Linked DNA regions of Thermoclostridium stercorarium subsp. stercorarium DSM 8532. The protein of the gene in region 1 interacts with the protein of each later gene in a pairwise test. Links are inferred from orthologs where the notes say so. Each region holds a gene or a part of one and is shown in the gene's direction. Other genes may lie near its edges. The genes, in order: dprA and recA.

What was found.
Region 2: the proteins of dprA (region 1) and recA interact in binary tests that used the Bacillus subtilis proteins (3 or more experiments, as listed by UniProt). The link is inferred for Thermoclostridium stercorarium subsp. stercorarium DSM 8532 from one-to-one orthologs.

What each region holds. Positions count from the first base shown.
Region 1 is NC_020134.1:1,661,693-1,677,083, reverse strand. Bases 4,595-7,512 are described here. They hold dprA (DNA-processing protein DprA), read left to right. Parts: upstream 4,595-5,456; coding sequence 5,457-6,569; downstream 6,570-7,512. Other genes in these bases: CST_RS07270 (hypothetical protein), read left to right, coding at 6,704-7,512; CST_RS07280 (YifB family Mg chelatase-like AAA ATPase), read left to right, coding at 4,595-5,447. Outside these bases: CST_RS07300 (spore germination protein), read left to right, coding at 1-211; CST_RS07295 (GerAB/ArcD/ProY family transporter), read left to right, coding at 186-1,307; CST_RS07290 (Ger(x)C family spore germination protein), read left to right, coding at 1,291-2,571; CST_RS13520 (hypothetical protein), read left to right, coding at 2,585-2,758; CST_RS07285 (SGNH/GDSL hydrolase family protein), read right to left, coding at 2,732-3,529; more of CST_RS07280, read left to right, coding at 3,915-4,594; more of CST_RS07270, read left to right, coding at 7,513-9,343; CST_RS07265 (ABC transporter ATP-binding protein), read left to right, coding at 9,343-10,278; CST_RS07255 (hypothetical protein), read left to right, coding at 10,527-11,153; CST_RS07250 (reticulon family protein), read left to right, coding at 11,186-12,904; CST_RS07245 (AAA family ATPase), read left to right, coding at 12,931-13,917; CST_RS07240 (DUF58 domain-containing protein), read left to right, coding at 13,914-14,777; CST_RS07235 (VWA domain-containing protein), read left to right, coding at 14,857-15,391. UniProt on the Bacillus subtilis protein: Protein that helps load RecA onto ssDNA during transformation. Binds cooperatively to circular ssDNA, is able to bridge different segments of DNA. Favors the loading of RecA onto SsbA- or SsbB-coated ssDNA and formation of RecA-DNA filaments.
Region 2 is NC_020134.1:2,421,450-2,436,795, reverse strand. What follows is about bases 11,477-14,349. They hold recA (recombinase RecA), read left to right. Parts: upstream 11,477-12,330; coding sequence 12,331-13,368; downstream 13,369-14,349. Other genes in these bases: CST_RS10445 (regulatory protein RecX), read left to right, coding at 13,456-14,139; CST_RS10455 (carbohydrate ABC transporter permease), read left to right, coding at 11,477-12,117. In the rest of the region: DNA repair protein RecN, read left to right, coding at 1-1,482; yihA (ribosome biogenesis GTP-binding protein YihA/YsxC), read left to right, coding at 1,509-2,096; CST_RS10485 (competence/damage-inducible protein A), read left to right, coding at 2,135-3,379; murein biosynthesis integral membrane protein MurJ, read left to right, coding at 3,396-5,039; CST_RS10475 (sensor histidine kinase), read left to right, coding at 5,254-7,092; CST_RS10470 (response regulator transcription factor), read left to right, coding at 7,070-8,635; CST_RS10465 (ABC transporter substrate-binding protein), read left to right, coding at 8,823-10,187; CST_RS10460 (carbohydrate ABC transporter permease), read left to right, coding at 10,337-11,269; more of CST_RS10455, read left to right, coding at 11,269-11,476; CST_RS10440 (folate family ECF transporter S component), read left to right, coding at 14,503-15,042; CST_RS10435 (putative signal transducing protein), read left to right, coding at 15,085-15,346. UniProt on the Bacillus subtilis protein: Multifunctional protein involved in homologous recombination, DNA repair and competence.

The sequences.
Region 1 (15,391 bases):
ATCTTTTGGTGTTCCGTTCCTTGCCCCGTTTGCACCGAAAACAACAGGCAGAAGAACCAATACCATATTCAGGGCGCCGCTTTGGAAAGAAGAAGACAGGCCGGACTTTATTAACCCGAAAGATGTCAAGCAGCAGCCTTTTATAAGTAGAAAGTGGGTAAAGTCGGAGAAGGGGGTGGAAGTGGATGGAGAAGAGGACAACGATCGGTAATTTTGAGGCAGCATGTGTTATACTCAATTTGCTTTCTACCAAAATTATACTTGACTTTCCGAGAACTGCGTCGGAGGACGCAGGAAGTGCGGCATGGCTTATGATTTTTCTGGATTCCGTGGCAGTATACCTGATTTATTTGCTAATAACCCGGTTGTATGAAAAATTTACAGGGAAAGACCTTCTGGACATAAGCGAAAAGGCTTTGGGTGAGCCGGGAAGGATTATTTTTGGCATTATTTATCTCGCCCAGTTCATGTATGTAACATCGCTTGTTCTCAGACAGTTTGCCGAAGATATAAAAGTCATCAGCCTTACAACCACACCCGTCAGTATTGTTCTGCTGATATTTGCCGTAGGAATGGTGGTTGGAGCCTATTTTGGCATTGAAGCGATAGGGAGGCTGCATGTTTTGGCTATACCGCTTTTGGCGCTGGCGTTTATATTGATACTTTTATTCAATATTCCCAGGTATGACGTGACCAGGCTTTCGCCATGGCTGGGGCTGGGAATTAAAGCAATAGCCCTGAAGGGTATAATAAACCTGTCCTACTTTTCCGAAGTGGTTGCCATATTTTTTTTAATGCCGTTTCTGAAAAAGAAAGAAAGGTACGGGGAAGTAGGGCGGTACGGAATATTTTTTGCCGGGCTTTTTCTTGTGCTGTCCACACTGTGCTATCTTATGGTATACCAGTATCCCACTTCCACAGAGTTTTTTCTTCCCGTATACCAGATGGCGAGATCAATTAAGATAGGAAGGTTTTTCACCCGCATAGAAGCCGCGTTTATATTGATATGGGCGTCATGTGCGTTTCTGTATTTAAGTTCATGCCTGTATTTTATTACTTATATTTTTCAGAGGGCTTTTAATCTTAAATACAGAAAACCGCTTATAGTGCCCTTCATGATTCTTGTTTTCACTTTAAGTCTTGTACCCGAAAATTTATATTCCACGCTTCAGGCGGAAATGGAAATTTACCGCAGCTTCTCATGGGTAATTTCCCTTATTTTTCCGGTTATATTGCTTGCCGTAGCATCATTGAGGGACTGGTTAATGAGAAGAAAAGAGGTCGGGAAAAATGATATGGAGAATTAAGAAATTGTTAATTCTGTGTATGATCATTCCAATGATTTTCATAAGCGGCTGCTTTGATGCCTCCGAGCCGGATGATTTGGCCTACGTCGTGGCAATGGGGCTGGATAAGGGGCCTGAAGATAATCTGATAATTACCCTTTTGCTTGCTGTGCCTATAGCGGTGGGTGTCGGCCCCGAACCGGGAGAAATTGAAAAATCCACTAATATTGTAACAGTCGCGGCGCCTACAATACTTGGAGGAATTAACGTTATAAATTCACTTATAAGCAAACGCGTCAATTTCGCCCACGCTAAGCTGATTGTAATATCAAAGGACTTGGCTGAACAGGGGATAGAAAAGATCATAAACACATTTATCCGTTTCAGGGAATTCAGACCCGATACCTATTTGGGTATAACTAAGGGCAGTGCCGAGGAATTCCTTAAATCAAGCAAGCCGCTTCTTGAATTTAATCCCTCCAAGCATTTTGAACTGATTATGGAATCCTTTGCCTACACAGGTTTTTCAAACGGATGCACAATTGAGGAATTTTATTCCAAAATGGAGAGCACGTATGAGGAGGCTGTGGCGCTTTTACTTGACGTTTCCCGGATTCAGGAAACGAAAGATTTGGCTGAAATGATTTCAAGCAGAAACCGGAATGGGATTCTGGAAGGGGATTACACTGTCGGAGAGATACCTGTCGTATATGAAAATAAGGTCCGGCAGATGGGGTCCGCTGTTTTCAGAGGGGATAAAATGGTGGGGGAGCTGACCGGCCTGGAAACATTCTATTATCTTGTGGTATCGGGCAAACTTGGAGAAATGTATTTTACACTGCCTGATTTCAATGAAAGTACTGATATAGCGGAAAACAGGGATTATATCACTTTAAGGCTTGGCCAGGCAAGAAAGCCTGAAATCAGTGTAAAAATTAAAGAGAACATACCGGTGGTGGATATAAAAGTTTCGCTGGAAGGGGATATATTGGCGATAACCGGAAGAAACGACTATTCAACGGGCGAAGGGCTGAAAAAATTGGAAAAATATGCATCAGAATATATTAGGGAAAAAGTTGTTTTATTTCTTGAGAAAACCCGGGATGAACTTAACAGCGACATATGTTTTTTGGGGAAATATTTGAAAAAGACTTTTTTATACTGGGAAGACTGGATAAAATTCAACTGGCCGGAAAAGTATGAAAAAGCGCAGTTTAATGTTAACGTGGAGATTAAAATCAGACGCTCGGGAATAATGGTAAAGCAAATACCGGGAATTATCTGAAAGGGGGAATCGGATGAATACTTTTGCGGTGCTTATTGTCGTAATCATGCTTTTATGGGCGGGAATATACACCGTCAGCTATGGTGTATGGACTTTCAGGGAAAACAAAAAAGGTGGTATATCTCTTTTTATATTAGCCGTTATCTGTGTTGTATTCCCTTTATATCTTCTGTGGCTTAGAAAGTAGTAAGCATGAGGTCTGTTCGGTGTTTGCATCCGAAGCAGGTAAAAGATGATTTTTTAAAAGAAAATTATACCTTCCGTTTAAAAACTCAACTATTTTATTGGCTATTACCTTGTGTCCGTCTCTGTTCGGATGAATTCCGTCTATGCATAGCAGTGTTGTAAAGTCGGGAAACCGAAGAAACGCTTCCCTTATATCTATGCATACCGTTTTTGTCTCGTCCGCAATTTTCTGAATCACTGAGTTATACCGTTCCTGCCACCAGTAAATTTTTGTAACACTGCCCAGCCATTTAAGGATATTCTCTTTGGCAACGGGATTACTCTTGCTGATCCAGTTGAAATATTTGTCTGCATTCAATGGCGGAAGATTCATTAATACAGGAATACTTTTATTTCTCCTCACAAAATCTATTGCATCCCTAAGAACATTTTCAAATGTCTGAAAATCTGTTCGTGGCAAATGTGTGCCGTCAGGATTTCTGGCAATTTCATCCCAGTTGAAATCACAGTCATTCCCGCCGTATTCAATAAGCACTATGTCGGGTTTTTCACTGAAAATACTGTTTTTAAGTTTTTGGATACCCTTGATGAGTGTGCTGCCGAAACGGGAGGCGTTGTAAACCATGGCGTTCAGTTTATCCCGAAGAAGCTCCACATAGTTTTCCTCAAGTATCGTGTATTTATTTTTGGTTTCGTCATATACAATTCCTTTGGATATTGAATCTCCCGAAACAATTATTTTAAATGGGCCTTGTTCCTGTATAATGGACATTTGACGCACCTCTTATATCAGTTTTACATAAAATGCCAATGCATTTTTTATTGATTTTAATATACCCAAGTATAAGTATTCTTACAACACAGTTTTATATTGCGGGAAATATAGAAAAGTTAAAAAATAAATAATTTTTTTCATCATGAATTTTTAGTGAATTTTACGTAATTATTATAAGCTGAAAACAAAAAACTTACGTATTCTTGATACTTGACTTAAACTGTTGAATAATTCCGAGAAAAACAATATAATAGTTGATAAAAGGTTTAACTGATAAAATTTAGCGAATTTGGTTTATTTATATATTTTTATGTAATTCAGTTAAATGTTTTCAAGAGTGTTCCTGCTTTTAAAAATTTTGAAAAACGAAAAGGTTTTGAGTATGCTTAGCAAGGTTAACACATGCGGATTGTTAGGTATTGACGGATACATGGTTTCGGTGGAAACTTACATAAGCAACGGACTGCCGGCATTTGAGATAGTCGGCCTTGGGGACATGGCCGTAAAGGAAGCAAAAGAACGGGTAAGGGCTGCAATAAAGAATTCGGGTTTTGAATTTCCATCCCGCAGGATTACCATTAATCTTGCGCCGGCTGATCTGAAAAAAGAAGGAACGTCGTATGACTTACCGATGGCCGCAGGGATTCTTGCGGCAACCGGAATTATACCTGAACCCTCTCTTTTAAATAGTGTTTTACTGGGCGAACTTTCTCTGGACGGAACGGTAAGGCCGGTTTACGGTGTTCTGCCCAAAACAATAACAGCAAAGGAAAAGGGATTTGAATTTGTATACACCCCTTATGAAAATGCGAAAGAAGCGTCGGTGGTTAAGGGTATAAAAGTAATACCGGTAAAGAAACTTTCCGAACTGGTGCTGCATTTAAAAGGTGAAATTAATTTGCCTGCCGTTGAAAGCCAGAACGACCTGTTACTCTGTGATGACGACGAAAACCAGCCAGACTTTGCCGATGTGAAGGGGCAGGAACATGTCAAAAGGGCGCTGGAAGTTGCAGCAGCAGGCGGGCATAATCTTCTAATGATTGGAAGCCCCGGCTCGGGGAAAACAATGCTTGCCCGAAGAATGCCGTCAATTCTTCCGGATTTGACTTTTGAAGAGGCCGTTGAAATTACCAAAATTTACAGTGTGGCGGGTTTACTGCCTTCCGATTCATCTCTTATTACAAAAAGGCCGTTTAGGGCACCTCATCATACCATAAGCCCTGTTTCGCTTGTTGGGGGAGGGAGAATCCCAAGACCGGGAGAAGTAAGCCTGGCGCATTTGGGAGTACTTTTTCTTGATGAATTGCCCGAGTTTGGGAAGAATACTCTGGAAGTTCTGAGGCAGCCTCTTGAAGACGGGATTGTTCATATTTCAAGGATAAACGCTTCAATTACATATCCATGCAAAACAACGCTGATTGCCGCGGCAAACCCGTGCAGGTGCGGTTTTTACCTTGACGAAACAAGGGAATGCACCTGTACGCCGCAGGAAGTTAAAAGCTATTTGGGAAAACTTTCGGGACCGTTACTGGACAGGATTGACATTCAGGTGGATGTGCCGACTGTGAAATACAGTGATCTGGCTGATGAAACTAAATCCGAGCCTTCAAAGGAGATACGCAAAAGGGTAAATAACGCAAGGGAAATACAGAGAAAACGCTTTGCAAATACAGGCATATACTGTAATGCCCAGATGACTTCGGCGATGGTGAGAAAACACTGCAGGCTGGGCAAGGAAGAATCGGAACTGTTGAGACAAGCCTTTTCGTCTCTGGGGCTTACCGCCCGTTCCCATGACAAAATCCTGAAAGTGGCAAGAACAATAGCCGATTTGGAAGGGGCAGAAAATATCAGAACCGTTCATATTTCAGAAGCCATACAGTACAGGATACTGGACAGAAATCTGTATGTGTAGGAGGCCGGTATGAATCCGGAACTGAAAGAATGGGTGTGGTTTGCAAATCTGAAAGGAATAACCACGAGAAAGAAAGCCGAACTGTTAAAAGTTTTTGAAAGCCCGGCTGAAATTTACGCCGCCGATGCCGTTGAACTTGCAAAGACAGGCTTGTTAAACCGTGATAACATTGAAGCAATATTGTCCGAAGAATACAGAAAAACGGTGGATAGAACCATAGAGGAGATAGACAGGAAACATATAAATGTCGTAACACTTGACAGCGGAGATTACCCCGAAATACTGAAAAATATCTGTGATCCGCCAATATGCCTTTATGTTAAGGGAAAACTGCGTGCAGATGAACTGGCGATTGCCGTTGTTGGTTCAAGAAAAGCATCCGGATACGGAATAAGCCAGGCAAAGAAATTATCCGGTGAACTTGCACAGTGCGGTATCTGCATAATAAGCGGTATGGCGAGGGGAATAGATACGGCGGCGCACACTGGGGCGCTGGCGGCTAACGGCAGGACGGTTGCTGTTTTGGGATGCGGTCTGGATGTGGTTTATCCTCCGGAAAATAAAAAATTAATGGATCAGATCATAGAAACAGGTGCGGTAATTTCCGAATATCCGCCTGGTGTTGAACCTGCACCGCATCATTTTCCTGTAAGAAACAGAATTGTGAGCGGAATGTCTGTTGGAGTGCTGGTGGTTGAAGCAGGTGAGAGAAGCGGTTCGCTGATAACCGCTCAACTGGCCCTTGAACAGGGCAGGGATGTATATGCGTTACCAGGTAATATAGTCAGTGTGAACAGTAGAGGAACGAATAAATTAATACAGGACGGTGCAAAACTTGTGACCTCTGTCCGGGATATACTTGACGAGCTCCGCTGGTATGAACATTTTAAAGTAAAAAACATATTTGATTTGAATTTTGGTAAAAATATGAAACACAATTACGAACTTACTGACGACGAAAGGGATGTTTTAGAGCTTCTCGCGGCTGAAACCCTGGGTATTGACGAAATTCAAAGGAAAATGGCGGTTGATATGCCTCTGCTGTACAGTATTCTCCTGAGCCTTGAAATGAAAGGACTTGTCAGACGCGAACCGGGTGGAAGGTATAGCATTGAAATTTGATTTACTAACATTACAGTAATTCTTTTTTATTTTTGAAACTTTTTTTTATTTATTACGTCAATTATATTTGAAATAAAAAGTCTTGTTGTAAAAATACGGATTCAAAAGAAAATCTTTTTAAGGGGTTGTTGTTCTTGCAGAAGATAAGACGCTTTTGTTTGATACTTGTGGTTTTAATTTGTGTTTTTGAATTAATATGGGCAAATTATACCGGAGTATATGCCAAACCCGCGGTGGACGATATTGTTATAGAAGCTGAGGGCGGATTTGGCGGTATTGCGAAATTGGGTGCATGGTCTCCGGTTACTGTCAGGGTTTCCTCAGCTAAAAGAAATATATCGGGGGAAATTGAGGTTGAGGTAAATACCTACCGGCAAAGGAGAGTAATTTTTTCAAAACCGGTTGAGCTTATTGCAGGCATTGAGCAGGAAGTAAGTTTTGAAGTTCCTGTGTTTACGGCAGACAGAGATATTGAGATAAGGCTTACTGAAAAGAACAGGGTGCTTGCAGAGACAACCTGCAGTTTTAAAAGACTTCTTTCGGCGAACGTTATGCAGATTGGGGTTTTGTCCGAGGACGGCGATGCCTTTAACTGGCTGAACGGGGACACTGTTCCGGTTGCTGTGGATAATGGCGTAATGGAGAAAATAAACCCGCCAATGCCGGCAGGAGTAACGTCAGTTTCGTCGTTGCCATTGACGCAGGATGACTATTACCAGAAACATGAAGCGGTGGTAGTTTCCCTTGATTACGGTTCTTTTCCGGACAGCAGTAAGATAATGAATGGTTTTAATATTTTTATAATAAGCAAATATGACACTTCCCTTTTAAATGATTTGCAAATTTCAGCCCTTGAAAAATGGGTTGAGGCAGGCGGGCTTTTAGTAATTGGTACGGGGATTTCATGGCAAAAGGTATACAACGGCCTTCCTGAAAGCCTTAAGCCCTTTTCAGTGACAGGAATTGAAGACGTTCAGACCTCTGATATTATTGAAAGGTTTACGGGAAGGGATGCAGACGGAATAGACCTTAAACTGGCAAAGGGAAAACTTATTTCTGAAAACAGTAAAACAGAGGTTAAGGATCCTTATGTGATCTTGGGAGATGATAATAATCCCGTTGCCGTAAAATACACGAAGGGAAAGGGAACAGTTGTTGTTCTGACCTTTGATCCCACTGTTGAGCCTTTCGCATCATGGCATTACAAGACCACATTAATGGAAAATATTTTCAAGTATACAGGAGCGGGTTTTACGTCGGTATACGGTAATGGCTATACCGGTAATTATACAAGTCAGAGCTTTAATATGCGGGAACTCACGGCCAATGTTCCGTTTGATAAAGTGCCTCCCTTCAAATTGATGTTCATAATACTGGGGGTATATGTTATCGTCGTAGGTCCTGTCCTGTATATCATCCTTAAAGTCAAGGACAAAAGGGATTGGGCATGGGGGCTTATTCCGCTGCTGTCGGTTCTGTTTCTTTCATTTATGTACCTGTTCGGTTATAAAACCCGGTATAATACCGCCGTTGTGAATACCGCATCGGTGATTGAAGCAGAGTCCGGTTCAAGTGAAGCCAGTGTGCTGTCTGCAATAGGGGTGTTTAATAACCGGAGGGGCACGCTGACAATTGAGTACAATGAAAACAACGGCATACAGCAGCCTTTTACCGAACAGGATAATGATCTGTATGCAGCAGGAAACGCAAATCAGGTTGTCGCCAAGTTTACAATTGGTGAAAATGTTAAACTGGAACAGTATGATGCTCCGCTTTGGACGCCCAAGGTTCTTTATGCGAAGAAAACCATACCGTTTGACGGGAATATCCTTAATGATATTACGATAAAAGACGGCAGACTCAGAGGACTTATTTCAAATTCCACCCCATACGATTTGCTTGATGCGGTGCTTGTCATAGGAAACAATTTCGTCCGTGTAGGTGACATTGTTGCGGGGGATTCCGTAACTTTGGACATACCTCTTGACGGGGAGAACGTATACAAACAGCCCGAAGAGTATCTCGATGCGATGTATGGGCATACATGGTACAGTACTCCGAAAGAATATCCTGAAAATTTTGCCGAACTTATCCAAAAACGGAATCTTTTTGAGCAATTTGTTTATTATGTATATAATAGCAATGTGGGAAGGCCTGATTTTACGCTGCTGGCAATGAATGAACAGGAATTTGATTATGGCCTGACCGTAAATAACGGAGAGCCGCAGAAATATAATAAAAATCTGTTTATAATTAAATCCTCGTTGAAGTTTGAGCCGGGGCAGGAAGTAGAAATACCTGCGGGAATAATAATTCCCAGTATGTACCAGGAAAATAACATTGCATGGGTTGGAAGCAATAACAGCGTGACTATAAACGGCGTTGGGGATCTGGTATTTGAGTTTGTGCTTCCGGAGAATATAACTGTAAATGAAATGCGCCTTCACACTGAAAAGCAAATACCACTGAGTATTAAATACCGCATGAGTCAGGATTCTACGGCGCGTATACAGGTTCTGACCAATAAATACGAGTTTTACCTGTACAATGTGTTGTCAAAAACATGGGAGGAAATAAAGTCCGATACCGATAATGACAGTATTTTCAGCAAAACAATAACCGTTAATGATATATCACGGTACATCGGTTTGGGTAACGAAGTACGGATGAAAATCAGTGTAACGGAACTGGGCAGGCCACAGGAAGGAGTATATTCATATTATGAAGAGGAGCTCACAATGCCCGAAATATATATAAAGGGGGTATCCCGATGATGGTGGTGGTTGAAAACCTTACGAAAAAATTCAACAGCACGGTTGCAGTGGACAGATTGTGCATGGAAATACCGAGAGGCGAAATTTACGGGTTCGTGGGCGCAAACGGTGCCGGAAAAACCACAACCATGCGTATAATTGCAGGGCTTCTTGCCCCCACATCGGGAAGGGTTTTAATTGACGGCATTGACACTGCAAAGGAACCTTTGAAGGTTAAGGAACGGATAGGCTATATGCCTGACTTTTTCGGCGTATATGATGACCTTAAGGTAACGGAATATATGGCTTTCTATGCCGGTTTGCAGGGAATCTACGGCGCAAAATGCAGGGAACTGACCGATTCGCTGTTGGAGCTTGTCCGTTTGTCCGATAAAAAGGAAGCTTATGTGGATACGCTGTCGAGGGGAATGAAGCAGAGACTGTGCCTTGCCAGGAGCCTTATTCACAACCCTGAATTCCTTATACTTGACGAACCGGCTTCAGGGCTTGATCCACGGGCAAGGGTTGAAATGAAAGAAATACTGAAAGAACTTCGTTCAATGGGCAAAACGGTTTTGATCAGCTCGCACATTCTGCCCGAATTGGCCGAGCTTTGTACATCTATTGGAATAATAGACTCCGGGCGCCTGGTTGCAAGCGGATCGGTGAAAGAAATAACCGAAAAACTGTCACAGGCGGGGGTAATTAAAATCCGGGTGGCGGACAGGGAGGAAGAAGCGGTAAAAATTCTTATGGAAATGCCTGAAGTTAAGGAAATCAGTTCTTTTGCAGATGAATTGGAAATAAAGGTGAACTGTGAAAAAGACGCTTACGCGGGAATTTTAAAGAAACTCGTAATGAATGAAATACCCGTTATTTCATTCCACCCGCAGGAAAGCTCCCTGGAATCGGTTTTCATGAAACTTACCGAAAGGGGTAACGGAGATGAGAATTAATCCTGTTTTGCAGAAAGATATGAAAACAAAACTGCGTGGGTGGAGGGCACCCGTTCTTATAAGCTGCTATATAATTCTGCTGTCTATTATAATGTTACTGTATTTTACCGCCTATGACATGTTTTACCCATATGGCATTGTTAATTACAGCCCGCGGATGGCGGTAAATGCATATAACATCCTGTTGGTATTTCAGTTTGCGTTGCTTTTTGTCACGGTACCTGCAATAACGGCAACGTCCATAAGCGGTGAGCGCGAAAGGCAAACCTTTGATGCTTGTAACCAAAACTCCGCCAAGAAAAATTGTCATTGGCAAAATTGTCATATCCATTGCTTATACAATGCTCCTGTTCATAGCGTCATTGCCTGTCCTGGGTGTGGTATTTTTCTTCGGCGGAATTGGGATTGAGGATATAGCGAAGCTTACCCTGTTTTATGTTTTAACGGCGTTTTTTGTTGCAAGCAGCGGCGTGTTTTTTTCAACTTTATTTAAAAGGAATATCACCGCCATTATATCAACATACCTGTTTTTGGGCACGGTGACCTTCGGCCCGTTTTTCCTGTACCTGCTGCATATGTCGATAAAGTACAGCGCAGGATACAGCTATGCTCCCACTTATACGGAGATTTTGTCAATTCTTTTTCCCTCACCGGTGTTTGGTTATACTTCATTCTATTTCGGCGGCGTCGATTACAGGGGGTTTGATCTGTGGGGACAAGCGGCTGCGTATATAGACGGTTATCTTGCCCAGGAAACGGGAATACTGAGATTTTTTAAACCATGGATTGCAAACGGGCTTTTCAGCATTATAGTGTCGGTTCTTCTTATAATTTTAAGTACGCTGATATTAAATCCGGTTAGGAGAAAAAAATAATTCTGCAAACCCGGGCATGGATTGGTGATTATATGGATGAGAAATTTATCCTGACGGCGTTAAGGCCGCTGAAAATAAAAATATATTTTTACAAAGCCGCAAAAATATTTTTATCGGCTTTTACAATCTCGGGGTTCATATCATTGCTTCTGGTTATTGTTTCCCGTTTTACGGTTATTCCCTTTGTGAGGCATAAAATGCTTGTAATACTGGGAATAAGCTTTTTTGCGGCAGTTTTAACGTCTTTGTTTTTTATGCCTTCTAAAAAACAGGTCATAATGACGGCTGACAGTCTCGGTTTGGAAGAAAGGGTTATCACCGCTTGGTACCTCCTGGATGATGATTCGGAAATAGCCGAGCTTCAAAGACAGGACACGAAAAGGGCGCTTGAAAACGTAAATCCTGCTTCCGCCTATAAAATAAAAATTGACAGGAAACTATATATAACCCCTGTTTGTATTATAGCTGCAGCGTTTTTGCTGACATTCGTTCCCGGAAAGACATTTAATGAGACAAGAGTGAGAGAGGCTTTGACCGAGCGGATGAATGAGGCAAAAAAGGCAATTGAGGATGAAATTGAGGAGCAGAAACAAAAAAACCCGAGTATAAGCGATGAACAGATGAAACAACTGGAGGAAGCCATAGAAAAGCTGGACGAAGAATTCAGCAAAGCAAAGTCTGAGGAGGATGCACTTAAAGCACTGACACAGATGGAGAATCAGCTGGAGAAACTTAAGAAACAGGAACCTCTAAAAGACTTGAATACGCTGGAAAACCTTCTTGGTAATATGCCGCTTACAAAGGATCTCGCGGAAGCGCTGAAAGATAAAGATGAAAAAGCGCTGAAGGAAGCAATTGACAGGCTGAAGCAGGAACTGGAGAATGAAGAGATTGTAAAGGAATTGAGCGAGATATTGGGGCAGGCTGCGATGAATATGGATGATGATTCAATGCTTGCAGAATCGCTTCAGAACCTTGTGTCGGAAGCAGAATCACAAAATATAAACGGAAGTGAATTAATCGAAAGTTTACTGGAGCTCATCCGGCAGGCCGAAAAAAATGCGCTGGGACAGGAAGGCTTTGAAAACACTCTTGACAATATCGGCGGAATCTTGAAAGATGCCCGGAAAGCAATATCTGCGGTTGACAGCAGGATAGCTTCAGGCAATACAACAGGTACGCAGGGCCAGGCAGGAGACGGAAACGCAAACGGCTCACGAAATGGGGGTATATCAGGTAACGGCGGCAGTAATCCTGATGCAGGCGTGAAAGGGGACAAAAGCGGCAGCGAAGGCAGGAACCCGGCAGAAAACAGAGAAAGGAATAATGCGGGCAGCGGTAACGGAAACAGAAACAAAAACCAGGGAGGAAGCGGAGACGGTTCGGGAGACGGCGAATCAGGAGCAGGCGCCGGTACTGGTTTATCAAGCTCGGACGCAGGGTATTCAGCGGCGGGGCAACAGGCATCAGGAAACAAAACCGAGCCGGGAAAAGTGGAAGAATATAAGATGATTTATGTTCCTGAACGGCTTGGCGGAGACGGAAATGAGATTACGGTTTCCGGGCGGAAGCTTGATTCGGGAAGCAGTACTTATACCGATTCATTCGGTCCCGTAAAAAATGGACAAATGATACCGTACCGGGAAGTATTGGGAAGATACAGGGAGAAAGCGGTTCAGACAATGGACCGGCTTGACATACCTGCGGGAATGAAGGAACTTGTAAAGTCTTATTTCAGTTCACTGGAATAAAATTTACATGTCAGGGAGGATTAAGAGTGCAGAACGAAAATGGTACATTTGAAAAGGTGATGGAAACGGTTTCAAAAATTGAATCGGAAGTTTCAAAGCATATAATAGGGCAGAAGGAAATTATCAGGCAGGTTTTAATGTGTATGCTGGCAGGGGGAAACGTACTCCTTGAAGGGATGCCCGGTCTTGGAAAAACAAGGCTTGTCAATGTACTCGGAAAAGTCATGGGGCTTAAGTTCTCGCGCATTCAGTTTACACCGGACCTTATGCCTGCCGATGTTACTGGAACAAACATTATCGACAGGGAAAGCGTGGAGGAAATGTTTCGGTTTCAGCCCGGCCCTATTTTCAGCAATATAGTGCTGGCAGATGAAATAAACCGTGCAACACCGAAAACACAAAGCGCGATGCTTCAGGCAATGCAGGAGAAAACCGTGACTGTGGCAAACACCACGTATAAACTTCCTGAACCGTTTTTTGTGCTTGCAACACAGAACCCAATAGAAATGGAAGGTACATATCCTTTACCTGAAGCGCAGATGGACAGGTTCCTTTTTAAACTTAACGTACCTTCGCCAGACTTTGGCGAGTTAAAGGACATTATTAAACTAACCACGACAAATCGGGAAGATAAGGTTGAAACAGTCACGAATGCGGAGGAAATAATTCTGATTCAGAAAGCCGCAAGGGAAATACCGATAGCAGAGCCCGTCCTTGATTACGCAATAAGGCTTGTTATTGCAACGCGGCCTGACGGGGAGGGTTCCCCCGAAATGGTTAAAAAGTATGTACGTTACGGTTCAAGCCCGCGTGGCGCCCAGGCAATTATCAGCACTGCACGGATAAGGGCCCTGTTATGCGGAAGGTATAATGTTTCGTTTGAAGACATAAAAAACGTGGCATACCCGTCGTTGCGGCACAGGATATTTGTGAATTTCGACGCTGTTTCTGACGGAATTTCGCCTGATATGATAATAGACGGAATAATAGGGGATGTGAAGATTTATCAGTGAAGATTCTGACAAATGAGGATTTAAGAAAGCTCCAGTCGCTTTCACTGCAGATTAACCTGCCCGTTTCCGGACAGGCGACAGGAAACAGAAAATCAAGAAACAAAGGCATATCTGCAGAGTTTTCAGATTACAGGGAATACACACCGGGCGACGATTTCCGGAGAATTGACTGGAATGCATACGGCCGTTTTAACAGGCTTTTTGTTAAGCTGTATATGGAAGAAAGGGAGGCACCTGTTCGGATTTTTACTGACGTAAGCCTGTCAATGGATTACGGCAGTCCGAGCAAGTTTGCAGCGGCATTGCGGCTTGCTGCCGCAATTTCTTATATAAGCCTGTTATCTTATGACAGTGTGTATATATGTCCATGGAATGAAAAAGTATTGGGGACATACGGGCCTTTCAGGAACCAGGCGGCCTATATTGAGGTTGATAGCTTGCTTTCGGGTTTAAAGGCCAGCGGAAAAAGCAATCTGTATAATGCCCTCAGGAGCATGGAATGGAAACCCGGACGGGGAATAAGTATTGTAATTACCGACGGACTTTTGCAGGGCGGTCTTGAAGAGGGGCTGAAATACCTGAAATATAAAAATCAGGACGTTTTTCTGTGTCTTATCCTTTCACCGGACGAGATGTCGCCGTCCGTTAATGGTGCTGTCGAGCTGATTGACAGTGAAACAGGAGAGAGGATGGAGATTACCGTTTCGGATGTATTGATTAAAAAATATGAAGAGGCAATGAAACGGCATCTGGCAAAAATCCGGGAGCAATGCAGAAAACTGGGAATTCAGCATACAGTACTGACTGCGGATATGCCTGTGGATTTAATGCTGAAAAACAGCGTCATACGGAACCTTTAGAATGTGAACCACGCCGGAATACGGATAAGGGCAACGGCATTTGTGCGGCCAAAAACCAAACGTTAAAGGAAGTGAGTTTTTGTCATTCGAAACACCCTTTGGTTTAATTGGACTTTTGTCAGTACCGTTAATAATACTGCTTTATGTTTTAAAGCAAAAAAGGGAAAAAGTCACTGTCTCAAGCCTTGCTCTGTGGAGCAAGGTTATTGATGACATGCAGGTAAATACACCGTGGCAGAAGCTCAGGAAAAATTTGCTGATGTTTCTCCAGATTGTTGCGGCAATCCTGATTGTGCTTGTACTGGCCGGTTTTTCACTAAAACTGAATACCGGGGAGGCCTTGTCGGTGATTATTGTAATTGACAACTCATTAAGTATGGCTTCTACGGATATAAAGCCGACACGGCTTGCTGCAGCGAAACAGGACGCGATTGAATATGTGGAGAATTTGCCGGGGAACAGCAGGGTAACGGTTGTCACAATCGGAGGAGAACCCGATGTGCTGATTTACGCTTCCACATCAAAGAATGAAGTCAGAAAAAGCATTGCGTCAATAAGCCAGTCATCGGGATATGTGGACGCGGAAATGGCCGGAGAACTGGTCCTGTTCCTTA
Region 2 (15,346 bases), 750 kb from region 1 along the record:
GGGGTGTTAAACAATATGGGAATAGACGGCGGGGAAGACGGTATGCTGATTGTTTCCCGCCAGTTTACTACTTCAGGCAAAAACATCTGCAGGGTTAACGGCAGTCTGGTAACGGTGGCACAGCTTAAGGAGATAGGGGAGTATTTAATAGACATTCACGGGCAGAATGACAACCAGTCGCTTTTAAGGAATCAGGCGCAGATTGATTACCTGGACAAGTTTTCAGGCGGCGGGCTTCTTAAGGAAAGGGAGGAATACCGGGAGCTTCTTGAAAAATACCGGGAAATTGAGAAAAAAATTAGCGAGCTTACGGAAAAGGAAAAGGAACGGGCACGCCTGGAGGACCTTTACAGGTATCAGGTTAACGAGATAGAGGCTGCGAATTTGAAAAAAGGGGAAGATATTGAGCTTTTGCAGCAGAGCAAGCTACTTGCAAATGCTGAGGAAATAATTGAAGCTTTTAACAGTGCTTACACGTGTCTTGCCGGTGAAGACGAGCTGGTGCCCGGCGCCATTGAGCAGGTTCAGAAAGCTCAGGCGGCACTGAACAATATTGCCGATCTTGATCCCGATTTCGGAACAATATCCGAAACCCTTGTGGAAATTTCTGACAGGCTTGAGGAAATAGCGAGAAAAATAAGGAATAAGAGGGAGGAAATAAATTACGATCCTGCGCTGCAGCAGGAAGTGGAGGAAAGGCTTGCGCTTATTGAAAATCTGAAAAGAAAATACGGAAACACCGTGGAAGAGATTATCCTGTACATGGAAGACGCGAAGAAAAAGCTGGAAGAGGTATCTGACGTGGAAGGCCGGCTTGCCGAACTGCGCAGGCAAAAAAACGAGCTGGATGATCTTTTGTATAAAAAAGCTCAAAATATACATAATATGAGGGTTAAGGCTGCAGAAGAACTAAAAGTCAAAATTACCGAACAGCTTAAGGATTTAGAAATGCCAAAAGCCGAGTTTTTGGTAGAAGTAAGATTTGACGATTCACGGAATTATACCGAAAACGGACTTGACGCAATAGAATTTCTTATCTCTCCAAACCCCGGGGAAGGGTTAAAACCATTGAGCAAAATTGCTTCGGGCGGCGAAATGGCGCGAATAATGCTTGCCATTAAAACCATTCTCGCCGACGTTGATGAAACCGGCGTACTGATATTTGACGAAATTGATACAGGTGTAAGCGGAAAAGCGGCTCTGAAAGTAGGTGAAAAGCTGCTTGAAATTTCGGCAAAACACCAGGTGATATGTATAACGCACCATGCGCAGATTGCAAGCCTTGCCAAGGCTCATTACAGAATAAGCAAGGAAACGATAGGTGAAAGAACCGTTGCGAGGGTGGAAAAGCTGGACGGCGCAGGCAGGGAAAAAGAAGTGGCAAGGCTTTTAAGCGGTGACGAAAGTGCAAATACCGCCAAACTTGCAAGGGAAATGATAAAAAAGGGTATGGATTTGAGAAAAAAGCAGAATGCAGGATAGGAAAGGATTTGGGGTGACATCAGGGTATGAACGTTAAAAATGCTGAACATATCGCTACTGCGGTGAGTCCCGAAGGATATCCGAACGGAAACCTTCCCGAAATAGCCATGGTTGGAAGATCAAACGTGGGAAAGTCTTCACTGATCAACTTTCTTACAAAATCGAAATCCCTTGCAAAAGTGGGGAATACTCCCGGAAAAACAAGGGTGATTAATTTTTTTAATGTTGAAAACAAGCTGATTTTGGTTGATCTTCCGGGCTACGGTTATGCAAAGGTTTCGGAAAGTGAAAGGAAAAGGTGGGAAAAAATTGTTGAAACTTATCTGAACAATCGAAGCCAGCTGTGTGGTATTATAATGCTGGTGGATATCAGGCATCTGCCGACTGAACTGGACGAAATCATGTACCGTTGGATAATCACAATGGGAAAACCCCATATTATTGTTGCAACAAAGGCCGACAAAGTTTCCAGATCACATCATCAAAGGCTTATTAACGAAATACGCCGGACTTTGGATTTGGCGCCGGGCGTTCCGGTCATTCCTGTTTCAGCAACCAGGAAAATGGGTTATTCCGAAGTCTGGAGTGAAATAAAGAAAATATGCATGATTTAATACGGCAATGAAACAATGCACATAGAAGGTGATTATCTATGACAGCCGAAATACTTGCGGTGGGAACCGAGATTTTAATGGGTCAGATTGCGAATACAAATGCCCAGTATATATCAAGAAGGCTTGCGGAACTGGGAATAAACGTATATTTTCATACCGTTGTCGGCGATAATGCCGGAAGGCTGGAAGAAACGCTGAAAAGAGCACTGAGCCGTTCGGATATCGTTATTACCACAGGAGGTCTCGGACCCACAAAGGACGACCTTACGAAAGAGACAATTTCGAGGGCGTTAAACCGAAACCTTGTCCTTCATGAGGATATTCTTGAAAAAATCAAAAATTATTTTGAAAAAAGAAACAGGAAAATGTCGGAGATAAACATTAAACAGGCGTATTTGCCTGAGAATTCCATTGTAATTCCCAACCCGAACGGGACGGCTCCCGGCTGCATAATAGAAGACGGCGGAAAGATGGTTATAATGCTTCCCGGACCGCCGAAAGAAATGCAGCCGATGTTTGACGAAACGGTTTTCAATTATCTTAGGCAGAAAACTGGAATAATGCTTGTATCAAAAATGCTGAAAATTTTCGGCATAGGGGAATCGGATATTGAAACCCGGCTGATGGATTTAATTGAAAATCAGAGTAACCCGACGATAGCTCCATATGCTTCACAGGGCGAAGTTACAATAAGGGTTACGGCCTGCTGTTCGAATCATGACGAGGCTGCGGCGTTGCTGAGCCCTGTGGTTGGCGAAATTAAATCAAGGCTGGGGGACTTTGTCTATTCTGAGGACGGAGAACCGTTGGAAAAGGTAGTATTTAACCTTCTAAAAGAGAACAGGCTGGTTTTGGCAACGGCAGAGTCCTGCACGGGAGGCCTCCTGGCGGGTAAAATTACCGATATTCCGGGTTCGTCCGAGGTTTTTGAGCGCGGTTACGTCACATATTCAAACCGGGCAAAGGCTGAGGATTTAGGGGTTTCATGGGATACGCTCAATAAATACGGTGCGGTAAGCCGAGAGACTGCGGTGGAAATGGTTACCGGGCTGAAAAATAAAACCGGAGCGTCGGCAGGCGTTGCAATAACCGGAATTGCAGGACCGGGAGGTGGCACGGAAGAAAAGCCTGTGGGCCTTGTTTATATTGCGGCATACGTTAATGATAATATTGTATGCAAAAAGCTTCAGCTGTCGGGAAACAGGGAACGGATCAGAAATGATTCATGCCTGAATGCACTGGATATGCTCAGAAGGCTGATACTCGGCATGGAGCAGAGATAAGAAGGAGGACTGCGGATTGGGAACTGGTGAAGAAAAACGCCTGTCAAGAACTGCCGCGCTGGTTATGTTTGCGACATTTCTCAGCAGGATAACAGGTTTTTTACGCACGGTACTGATTAAAAACATAATGTCGCCTAAAGGATATTCGGATGAGTTCCTCGTAGCGTTTTCCCTTCCGGACCTTACCTTTGAGCTTCTGGTAGGCGGTGCTATTGCGGCTGCAATAATTCCGATACTGTCATCCAGCATTTCAAAGGGCAACGAAAAAGACGGATGGAAAGCTGTAGGAACCTTTCTGAACATAACAATCATTTCATTCTTTTTATTAAGTATTATTTTTTATGTTTTCACGCCTGCGTTTGTAAGCCTTGTAGCTATAGGATATGAACCGGGAACCGAAAAGTTCAACCTGGTTGTAAAGCTTACGAGGATCCTTTTGCCGTCCTCCCTTTTTATGATGCTTGCGGGACAGTGCAACGGGATTCTGAATGCCTACAACAGATTTGCCGCGGCTTCCTTTGGCCCTGTCTTGTATAATTTGTGCGTCATGCTTAGCATTATTGCTTTTGGGGCAAGAAGCGTGGAGCTTACTACCGTAGGGGTAATGATAAGTTCATTTATTTATTTTTTAGTGCAGCTGTTATGTATATGGGAACATTTCAGGCTTTACAGACCTAAACTGTATTTGAAGGATGAAACTTTCATCAGACTTATAAAGCTCGCCATTCCGTCCCTTGCAGCATCGGCGGTTGTTCAGGTTAACGCCATCATATCAAGAAGTTTTTCCACCCGGTTTGCGCAGAACAGTGTGACAATGATGAATAATGCAAACCGGACATGGCAACTGCCGCTCGGCATTTTTGCCCAGAGCCTTGGCGTAGCAATGCTACCCACGCTGTCATCCCAGTATGCCCTGGAAGAAAAAGAGAATTACAAACGGGTTTTAAATACTGGATTAAGGACGGTAATGGCGTTATGCATTCCCAGTACCATGGTTTTAATTGTTCTCAACAGGGAAATAATGCAGATATTGTTTAAATGGGGATATATGTCGAACTATGAAGTGATAATGAACGGCCTGGCTCTTCTGGCATATGCTCCTGCATTGCTGTTCCAGTCGGTTGTTGTTATCCTTAACCGCGCATTTTATTCCATACAGAATACCCGCGTGCCCTTGCTTGTAGGTTTGGGGACAATAGGAGTAAATATATGCGCCAATTTATATTTTGTGAATTATACCGACTACGGCGCCATAGGAACTGCCATGGCCTACGTCATTACGGTGATGATTAACGCTTTTCTTCTGATTATTATGTTCTCCAGAAAAACCGGGATTGAGCTTATTCCGGAGAATATCACATTCCTTGCAAAAACTGCGGTAGTTACGGTAATATCAGGCATTACGTTATGGATTTGCAAGCTTATAATTCCCTTTCCCACCGCTGAAAGTTTTTCAGTGGGAAGGAAAATATTGGAAATACTGTCGTTATGCGCAAGAATTATTCCTGCCTTTCTGGTTTTTATTGTAACCTCTGTTTGGCTTAAAATTGATGAGATCAGAAAAATTCTGGCTTCTGTGATCTTACATGCTGCAAAATTCTTAACGAAGGGTAAAAATGTGAGATTCAGGATAAAGAATATTAAGAAAAGAATTGTTTGAAAACTTGAGAAAAAAGATAGACCTTTTGTTTTTTTATAATCTTATTGCAGTTATCAGCAATATTGAATGATTTAGAGTGAACGACTATAATAATGGTGGGTAAAAAACAACAAACAGTCTTTTTATGATTATATGTGAATAAGAGAATTAGCTGTCTTATTCCATGTCTCTTCCGCCCTTTAATGTGTTAGGGTTTAATAAGGGGGGCACCTGAATGCCGGACATAAAGCAGGAAAATGACTGTTGTAATACAGCGGGCTATTTTTTGAGATTCAAAAAGTATTATGAAAATTTTAAGTCAATAATCCGGAATCTGAAGATTAGAAAAAAAATATTCATCATTCTGTTTGTAGAGGTTTTCATTGCTTTATCCATAGGTATTCTCATCATGCAGGTTACATTTAATATTTATAACGGTCTGGTGTATTCCCAGGCGGCACAGGTCTTGAATCTGTCCACAACCAGCATAGAAAAAAAGATAAGGGAGATTGAAACATTAACCTATAATATTGCCACTGATTCCAATATACAGGAAAATGCAAATATGATGATGCATGCTTCTTCCGATTATAATAGGAGTGAACACTTAAGTAAACTTTTAGAGCAATTGGTGACATATTCATTTCAGGACAACAATATACAGAGCGTTAGTTTTGTAGATACGCAGAATCGGCAGTATAACCGCGGAGCTTCCCCTTTCGGAATTGACGAAAAGGTTAAAAATCTTGTCATTGAAAAGGCTGTTGCGGCTGAGGGTAAGAGCGTTATATTAAAACCCCCGGATGATGAAAATTGTATTATGATTGCAAGAATTATCCGCAAAATTCATGCACTTAGTTTGGAATACATGGGAACGGTAATTATAAGGTACGACATCGGAGACATAGCAAATGAATATCTATCCTCATCCAAAGACAACGAGCCGATACTTGCAATTATATCAGAAGAAGGTTTGATTTTCTCCTCCAAAGAATTATCGGATAATGAAATAGACATGATGACTTTTAAATCGGATTCCGGATATGAAATAAAGAAAATAAACGGCGAGAAACTTTTTTTGGCGCATAACGTCTCGGACTATACCGGTTGGACATATGTCAGTATTATTCCGTATGATAAGATTTTTAAAAGTTTGATATTTATGAGAACAATTGTATTGCTTGTGTATTTTCTTATTTTTTTATTGACAATTATCGCAGGGAGAAAGCTTGCATGGAATCTGACAAGACCATTGGAAATACTGACGCAGGAGATAAAGCAGATCGAGAGCGGAAACTTTAAGATACCCGATAATGCGTTTACCGAGCCGGAAAGGCATGATGAGATCGGCCAGCTGCATCGTGATTTTGAAATTATGATTAGGAAAATTGATGCACTGATTGAGGAAAACTATATTAAGCAAATCGTATTGAAAGATGCCCAACTGAGGGCATTACAGGCTCAAATTAATCCTCATTTTCTGTATAATACGCTGGAAACTATAAATTGGATGGCAAAAGTAAATCACCAGGAAGATATATCCAGAATGGTTGAGGCATTGGGAACCCTTCTCAGAGGAGCTATTAGCAAGGAAAGTGTTATACGGCTGGAAGAAGAAATAAGGCTTCTTGAAAGCTATATCGTCATACAAAAGTTCCGTTATGATAAGAAACTGGACTTCCAACTGTATGTTCCTGATACACTGAAGGATCTAAAAATACCTAAACTGACACTGCAACCCATTGTGGAAAATTCGATCAATTATGGTCTTGAGAAAATGTTGGGAACTTGCTGTATAAGGGTTTCTTTTGTTCAGATGCCCGATTTTTTGGATATCACTATTGAAGACAACGGTCCCGGGATTGATCCGGAGACAGTAAAAAAAATGAATGAGGGACAAATAAAGCCGAACGGATTTGGAATTGGGCTGAAAAATATTGATGACAGGATAAAACTTCTTTTTGGCAACCGGTACGGGGTTCACATTTCCAGTGAAGTTGGAAGGGGTACGAAAGTTCGAGTTACTATTCCGTATACAAGGGGGGACGTGGATGTACAAGGTGCTGCTGGTTGACGACGAACGGATTATCAGGGAGGGAATAGCGTCGTTAATTAATTGGAAAAATTGTGGGTTCGAGCTGATTGGAGCGGCTGAAAGCGGAATTGAGGCATTGCATATGATAAAGACATATAAGCCGGAAGTGGTTATTACAGATATAAAAATGCCTGCACTTAACGGACTTGAATTGATGGCGGAAGTGAAAAAGGATTATCCGGAAACAATTTTTGTCGTATTGTCAGGGTACGGAGAATTTGATTATGCAAATGAGGCGATGAAATACGGAGTACGGCATTATCTGCTTAAACCGTGTAATGAAAACCAAATTATGGAAGCACTGAGTGATGTTCACAGTGAACTGGAGAAAAAAAAGAGATACAACGAGTTCTTAAGACGGAATCAGGAAAAGCTTGAAAAAGTTCTGCCACTTGTAAAAGAACAGTTTTTGCGTGACTTTATTATGGACAGGCCATACACCACAGAAGAAATGGATTATTACTGCGATCTGCTTAAAATTGATAGGAAAAAGATGAGGCTAATACTGTTTCAGCTGGAGGGGAATTACTCATTTGCTGAAGTTCTGGCTTTAAGTAATACCATCAACGAGCATGGCGGAAATGAAATGGTATATTTTAGCACGATAATTGATGAACGGGTGCTGGTTCTGGTTAATGATGTCAGTATTGAAAAGATAATTGAATTTATTAATACCGTAAAAATTTTTTACTGCTACTATGACAGAAGGGAAATAACCGTTTCATACAGTGATGCTGTGAACTTTGAAGATATCCCGTATGCATATAAGGATGCGCTCGAATGCTTGAAGTACACATTTTATTTAGGTGAAGGAATAATTATAACAAAGAATGATATCAGGGAAGATACAGAAAAAGGTTGTAATTACGAACTTAAAGACCTCATTTTCAATTATGATAAAATTAATATAGCGGTAAAAAGCGGAAATACAGAAGAAGTAAAGGACGAAATAGGCAAATTCTTTGATAAATTAAGAAGTAGTAAAATAAATGTAAGTGTGGCGAAAACATATTGTATGGAACTCTATCTGTCGCTAATTCGTCAGCACCGGAATCCTGAGACGGAAATAAATTCCAAAGGAATTTTGAAAATCGGGAAAATGGACACTATTGATCAGATCCAGAAATATATTACGGAAACTGCTGAGAGGCTCAGTCAGGAAAATTACAATGGTATTATAAGAAGGCATAATCATATTGTAAAAAAGATGATAAAACTAATATATGAAAATATTGACAATAATAATCTGAGCCTTAAATGGCTCGCGAAAAATAAATTGTTCATGAATGAAGGGTATCTCGGAAAGCTTTTCAATAGGGAAACAGGCGAAAAATTTTCCCAGTTCGTTATGAGAATCAGAATGGAAAAAGCAAAGGAACTGCTGGATCTTTATCAGAACGACAAAGTATACGAAGTAGCCGAAAAAGTAGGACTTGGAGACAATCCACAATATTTCAGCCATGTATTTAAAAAGTATACAGGACTTACCCCTACGGAATATATAAATCGGCCGAAAAATTAAAAAAAGCACTGAATACCACTTATCGTCGATTACCCCCCCTCCGTTTTCGAATGTCTGAAAAGCTATAACAAACACTATTTTTTAAACAAATTTGACGTTTTTTTTTATTAAATGATTTATCAATCCTTTCTAAAATATAATCGCACCTGGTGCTATAAAAACAAAAAAAACAAAGGAGATGAGTAAAATGAAAAAGACTGCGGTGATTATACTTGCAGTGCTTATGCTGGTTTTAACTTTGGCGGGATGCGGCGGTTCCGTTCAGAGCGACCAGAGCAGTTCAACGGTAACTACTGCTCCTGGAGGTTCGGATGAAAAGGCAAAAGATGAAGGGACCAAAAATATAGAACTTAGAATTGCGTGGTGGGGAAATCAGACCAGGAACGAAGGTACACTGAAGGTTATGGATCTTTATCATGAGAAAAATCCAAATGTAACACTGCAAGGGGAATATGTCGACTGGAGCGGCTACTGGCAGAAGCTCGCAACGCAGGCATCAGCAAACAGCCTGCCGGATGTCATTCAGATGGACTATGCCTATATAGATCAGTATGTAAGCAAAAACCTGCTTTTAGACCTGAAGCCATATACCGAAAACCGATTGCTGGACGTATCTGATATCAGTGAAAGTATTCTTGCAAGCGGAAGAATTAATGACGGCCTGTACGGTATTCCGCTCGGGTCTAATGTGCTGAGTTTGTATTATGATCCTGCGGTGTTTGAAGCGGCAGGTGTGAATCCTCCGGATTCGTCATGGACGTGGGATGATTATAAGAATATTTTAACAAAGGTTCATGAAGCCACAGGCAAACAAGCTGAATCGCTGTTCCATACCGATCCGCAGTTCCTGATAGAATATATCGCAAGACAAAAAGGATATTCAATGTACAGTGAAGATAAAAAATCCCTCGGTTTTACAGATTCTTCAATTCCGGAATTTGTTTTCAGTCTTGTATATGAGTTGACGAAATCAGGAGTATATATCTCGCCTGATAAGATTCCGACAGGTACGGCTATAGAAGATTTACCGTTCACGAAAGGTGAGGCCTTCATGGGTTCGGGCTGGAGTAACCAGTTTGTTGCTGTAGCTAATGCCGCCGGAAGAGATGTTGAATTGATAAGTCTGCCCTTGAGTAAAGAAAGTTCAGAAAAGATGGGACTGTATAATAAACCTTCGTGTTTCTTCTCTGTAACTCAAAGTTCCCAGAATAAAGACGAAGCAGTAAAATTCGTTAGTTTCTTTATAAATGATCTGGGGGCCAACAAGATTCTGCTTGCAGAACGCGGCGTGCCTGTGGCCGGAAAGGTAAGGGATGGAATTGAGAATGACGTTTCTGAAGCTGTGGCAAAAACTTTTGAATACATAAATAAAGTTAACAATGTTGATAAAATTACCAGCCCGATAGATCCTCCTGATCCTTCTGCTGCAAGCCAGGTTAAGACTCTTACGAAAAACCTGTTTGATCAGGTTGCCTTTGGAAAGCTTGATCCGAAGAGCGCGGCAGAACAGTTTATGAAAGAAGCAAATGAAATTCTTGCCAAAGGAGAGTAATACCTCAGGTTCAATCGGGTAGTTTAGGGTAAGCCGGCTATTATGTCTGTAACAGAATAATAGCCGGCGATAAAATACTTATCTTAAGGTAAAGTTGGTTTAAGAATTATAGTTTCGTGATCATAAAAAACAAAGGGGTAAACTGAAATATGAACACAGCGCAGTCAAAAAAAGAAAGGAAACTCGGGAAAATAACTGACAATGACAATGTGGTCGGGTATATATTTATCCTGCCGTTTGTTATCGGCTTTCTCGCTTTTACGCTTTATCCGATTATTTCATCTTTCTATTTTTCTTTTACCCGTTATGATCTCCTTTCATCACCCAGGTTTATAGGGTTGGAAAATTATAAGGAGATGTTTATTGAAGATCCGAAATTCTGGCATTCTTTCGGGATTACATGCCTTTATGTAGTTGTTTCGGTGCCGCTGCGACTGATTTTTGCATTACTGGTAGCCATGATTCTTTCGAAAACAACGAAATTAACCGGACTTTACCGGGCCGTTTATTATATACCGTCTCTTCTTGGAGGAAGTGTGGCTGTTTCAGTACTGTGGAAAAGAATATTCAGCGATACCGGAGCGGTCAATGCCATATTGAGGCTTTTTGGAATCTATTCGGATACCAACTGGATAGGTAATCCTGATACGGCTTTATTAACGCTTATTTTATTGGCAGTATGGCAATTCGGATCATCCATGCTGATTTTTCTTGCGGGATTGAAACAAATACCAAGAACTTATTATGAAGCGGCTGATGTAGATGGTGCAAAACCCGTGCAGAAATTTTTCAAAATTACGTTACCCATGCTTTCACCGGTTATATTTTTTAATCTTGTTATGCAAACGATAACAGGATTTATGACATTTACACAGACTTTTATTATTTCCAACGGATCGGGAGCGCCTCTTGACAGTTTGCTGCTGTATGCCTTGTACCTGTATCAGCAGGCCTTTGGATATTATCGTATGGGCTACGGATCGGCTATGGCTTGGTTTATGCTGGTTATTATCGGTGCTTTGACGGCATTGGCTTTTAAGACGTCTTCATCATGGGTTTATTATGAGTCTAAGGAGGAATAATGTTCGTGAAAAAAAGGGCAATCGTCTTGAATGCAGTTTACCATTTTTTTGTAAGCATATTCGGCCTATTTATGCTATATCCGATAATCTGGATGTTTTTTGCATCCTTCAAGAATAATCATGAGATATTTAGTCTGACTGCTTCTTTGATTCCGAAAACTTTCAGATTTGAGAACTATGTAAATGGCTGGAATGGTTTTGGTACGTTAACTTTCGGGCATTTTATCGAAAATTCGCTTATAGTGAGTATTATTTCCACCATTGGCGCAGTAGCTTCATCGGCACTGGTTGCTTACGGACTCGCAAGGATTAAATTTAAAGGTAAAAAATTTTGGTTTGCTGTGATGCTTATTACAATGATGCTGCCTTATCAAGTCTTGATGGTTCCGCAATTTGTTTTATTCCACAGGCTGGGATGGGTTAACACTTATCTTCCTATCATTGTTCCACAGTTTCTTGGACAGCCGTTTTTTATCTTTCTGATGATACAGTTTATTCAGGGAATACCGGCGGAACTTGATCAGTCGGCAAAAATTGACGGTTGCAACCGTTTTTCCATATTTTTCAGGATTATTCTGCCTTTGATGAGACCTGCGATTATTACTTCAACGATTTTTTCATTCTGCTGGAGATGGGATGACTTCTTTGCAGCACTTTTGTATTTGAATCAACCGAGACTTTATACGGTTCCGCTGGCGCTCAGAATGTTTTCGGATCCGGCAGGTTCTTCTGATTGGGGCGCAATGATGGCAATGGGTACAATATCGCTTTTGCCGCTTATAATGGTGTTTATATTCTTCCAGAAATATCTTGTTGAAGGCATAGCAACTACCGGTTTAAAAGGATGATTTGAATTTGACTTGTTAATTTGTCCCCCGGAAAAGTGGGGGCATTTTTTATTTATATAGTGTATATATTCTGCAGTTAATCAACTTCTGAAAAATTTTACAATAACTAATGGAATCCTATTGATTTTTATATAAATATACATTATAATAAAGAACAGATGTTCGGCGAAAGGGCTGGGAGCAGTTCTTTTGCCTCCAATGGGAGGTTATATTATGGCAAGTGAGGAAAAGAAAAAGGCTCTTGAGATGGTTTTCAGCCAGATAGAGAAACAGTTTGGGAAGGGCGCCATAATGAAGCTTGGTGAAGCCGCCCATATGAATATTGATGTAATACCAACCGGCGCATTGGGGCTGGATATCGCTTTGGGGGTCGGCGGTCTGCCAAGAGGACGAATTGTTGAAATTTTCGGTCCTGAGTCATCAGGTAAAACCACCGTTGCGTTGCATGTAATAGCAGAGGCACAAAAAGCCGGCGGCGAAGCAGCTTTTATAGATGCCGAGCACGCGCTGGATCCGGTTTATGCAAAAGCGCTGGGAGTAAATATAGAAAACCTTATTGTTTCACAACCCGATACAGGTGAACAGGCGCTTGAAATCGCGGAGGCATTGGTACGCAGCGGAGCCATAGACGTTATTGTTATAGATTCGGTTGCGGCGCTTGTTCCGAAGGCCGAAATAGACGGTGAAATGGGAGAACAGTATGTGGGGTTGCAGGCAAGGCTGATGTCGCAGGCGTTGAGAAAACTATCGGGTGTCATAAGCAAGTCCAGAACAGTTGCCATTTTCATCAACCAGTTACGTGAAAAGGTAGGCGTTATGTTTGGAAATCCCGAAGTTACGCCTGGAGGACGAGCCTTGAAGTTTTATGCTTCCATACGCATGGATGTCAGAAAAGTCGAAACGTTGAAAGAAGGCGGCGAACCGGTAGGAAACAGGACGAGGGTTAAGATTGTCAAAAACAAGGTGGCTCCTCCGTTCAAAGAGGCTGAGTTTGACATAATTTACGGTGAAGGTATTTCTAAAGAAGGAAATGTTTTGGACATAGCTGTCCAACTGGATATTATCAAGAAAAGCGGTGCCTGGTTTTCCTATAATGACCAGCGGCTTGGTCAGGGACGTGAAAACGTTAAAAAGTTCCTGAAGGAGAATCCTGAAATTTGCAGGGAAATAGAAGCCAAAATCCGCGCTCAGTATGACAAAGCTTTTATACAGAGCATAGGATCCCACGCGGCGGATGATGATGAGGTGTAAAATAAACGATATTACCTGAGCTTTTATTGACCGCAGGCAAAAAAGTTTGTCTTTAAGACAAGCTTTTTTTATTGGAGTTTTGTAAGTTTGCGGGGGTTTGTTTACATATGGTATAATTTCTACAAAAAACAGGGTGAGGTTGAGATGACAATTACCGCTGCGATAAAACATAAAAACAATCCTGGAATGATACAGATTTACATAGATAATTCCTATGCCTTTTCCATTCCGGAAGAAGAATATTTCAGGCTGAATCTGTATGAAAAACAGGAAATAACTCCTGAAGAAGTAAAAAAGATCCGGGAAGAGATTAATGTCAGGCTTGCAAAGCAGCGCGCACTGAGAATGCTTGCAGTAAGGGAAAAAACAGAATATGAAATCAGGACGAAACTTATACGGCTTGGTTTTGATGAAACTGTGGTGGAAAATGCGGTACTGGAGCTAAAATCAATGGGATACATAAACGACAGAATTTTCGCCAGCAAGTATATTTCCGACCGCCTAAAACTGAAACCGAAGTCTAAAAAGGCATTGGCTTATGAACTTGAAAGAAAGGGAGTTGAGCCCGGTATTATAGAGGAAGTACTGTCCGAATTCGAAGTTGACGAATCCCTTATTGCCTATCGCCTTGCAAAAAGGAAATTTGGAAAATATGATATCACCGATCCCGAGATACAGATGAAAATAAAATTCTTTCTGGCTCATAAAGGATTTTCAAATGACATTATTAAGAACACACTGAGAGAAATGCTTGAAACAATGGAAGAATAAAACCATTCTGGTTTTAAAAGTGATTTCCGTTTTTTTGCGGAAATCACTTTTTGCTTTTAGGCGACAATTTATACATTTTGTGTATTGAAAAGTGAAAATAAAAGTTTTATAATTGACGCAAATAATGAGGTAATAAATTTAATAACGGGTCTCTCGTTAGCAGAGTAGGCGTTTGTGCGTTAAGTGCCGGGTGAACGGGGAGTTGACACCCGGACGAAAAGCCGGAAGGCTTGCGGTACAGGCGCCGCATCCCGCTGCTACATGAGGGATGAAATCCTCTTCATGTAGCAAATTTATCTACCTCGTTAGGTCGCCGGGAAACCGACGGCCGGAAAGAAAAGCTATTCATGAGGAGGTTTTTTTATGGAAAAAAAAGATGTTTTTTCTTTTCTGAAAGATGTTTATTCCCTGGTTTTGGTGGCATTATTTATAGCTATCTACGGAGTCCTTTCACTGCTCAGAATTTACATTATCCCCAATCAGCTCAGAATCAGCTTTACTTTTATGCCGGTAGCATGGGCGGCGATGCTGTTTGGCCCTGTAGCAGGCGGGTTAACCGGAGCCCTTGGCGATGTGATAGGCTGGGCTATAAACCCGGTGGGACCGTTTTTTCCGGGCTTTACCTTAAATGCTTTTATTGTTGGTTTTATGTATGGCATGTTTTTCTATAAAAAGGAAATTACGCTGAAACGGGTTATTGCTGCTGTCGTTACGATAACCCCTGTTGTAGATTTAGTGCTAAACCCGGTATGGCTGAGCATTATGACGGGTGAGGCTTTCAAAGTGCTTGTATTTACGCGCATTGTCAAATCTTTGATAATGCTGCCCGTTAAATGCCTTATTTTATACACTTCGGGGGTTTTAATGAAAAAGTTCGTGCCTTCACGCATACGCCGTGTATAATTTGTAATTATATTGAAAAAACTGCATTTGCAGGTGAAATTTATGAAAACGGTACCGTATGACAGAAAACAAAAACAGAACAGGGAAGTGTATTTGCTAACGGCAGCGGATGAGCGTGAATATGACGTGTACAAATCCCTGCTGGATGCCTATGGCATACCGGTTCTGAAAAAACATAGAGAAGCCGGCGGATATCTTAATATATCCATGGGAATGAATATTTACGGCGTGGATATTTATGTTCCGGAAGAATGTTACAAAGATGCTTTGGAGCTTATAAACGATAAGAATACCGGTGAAAGTG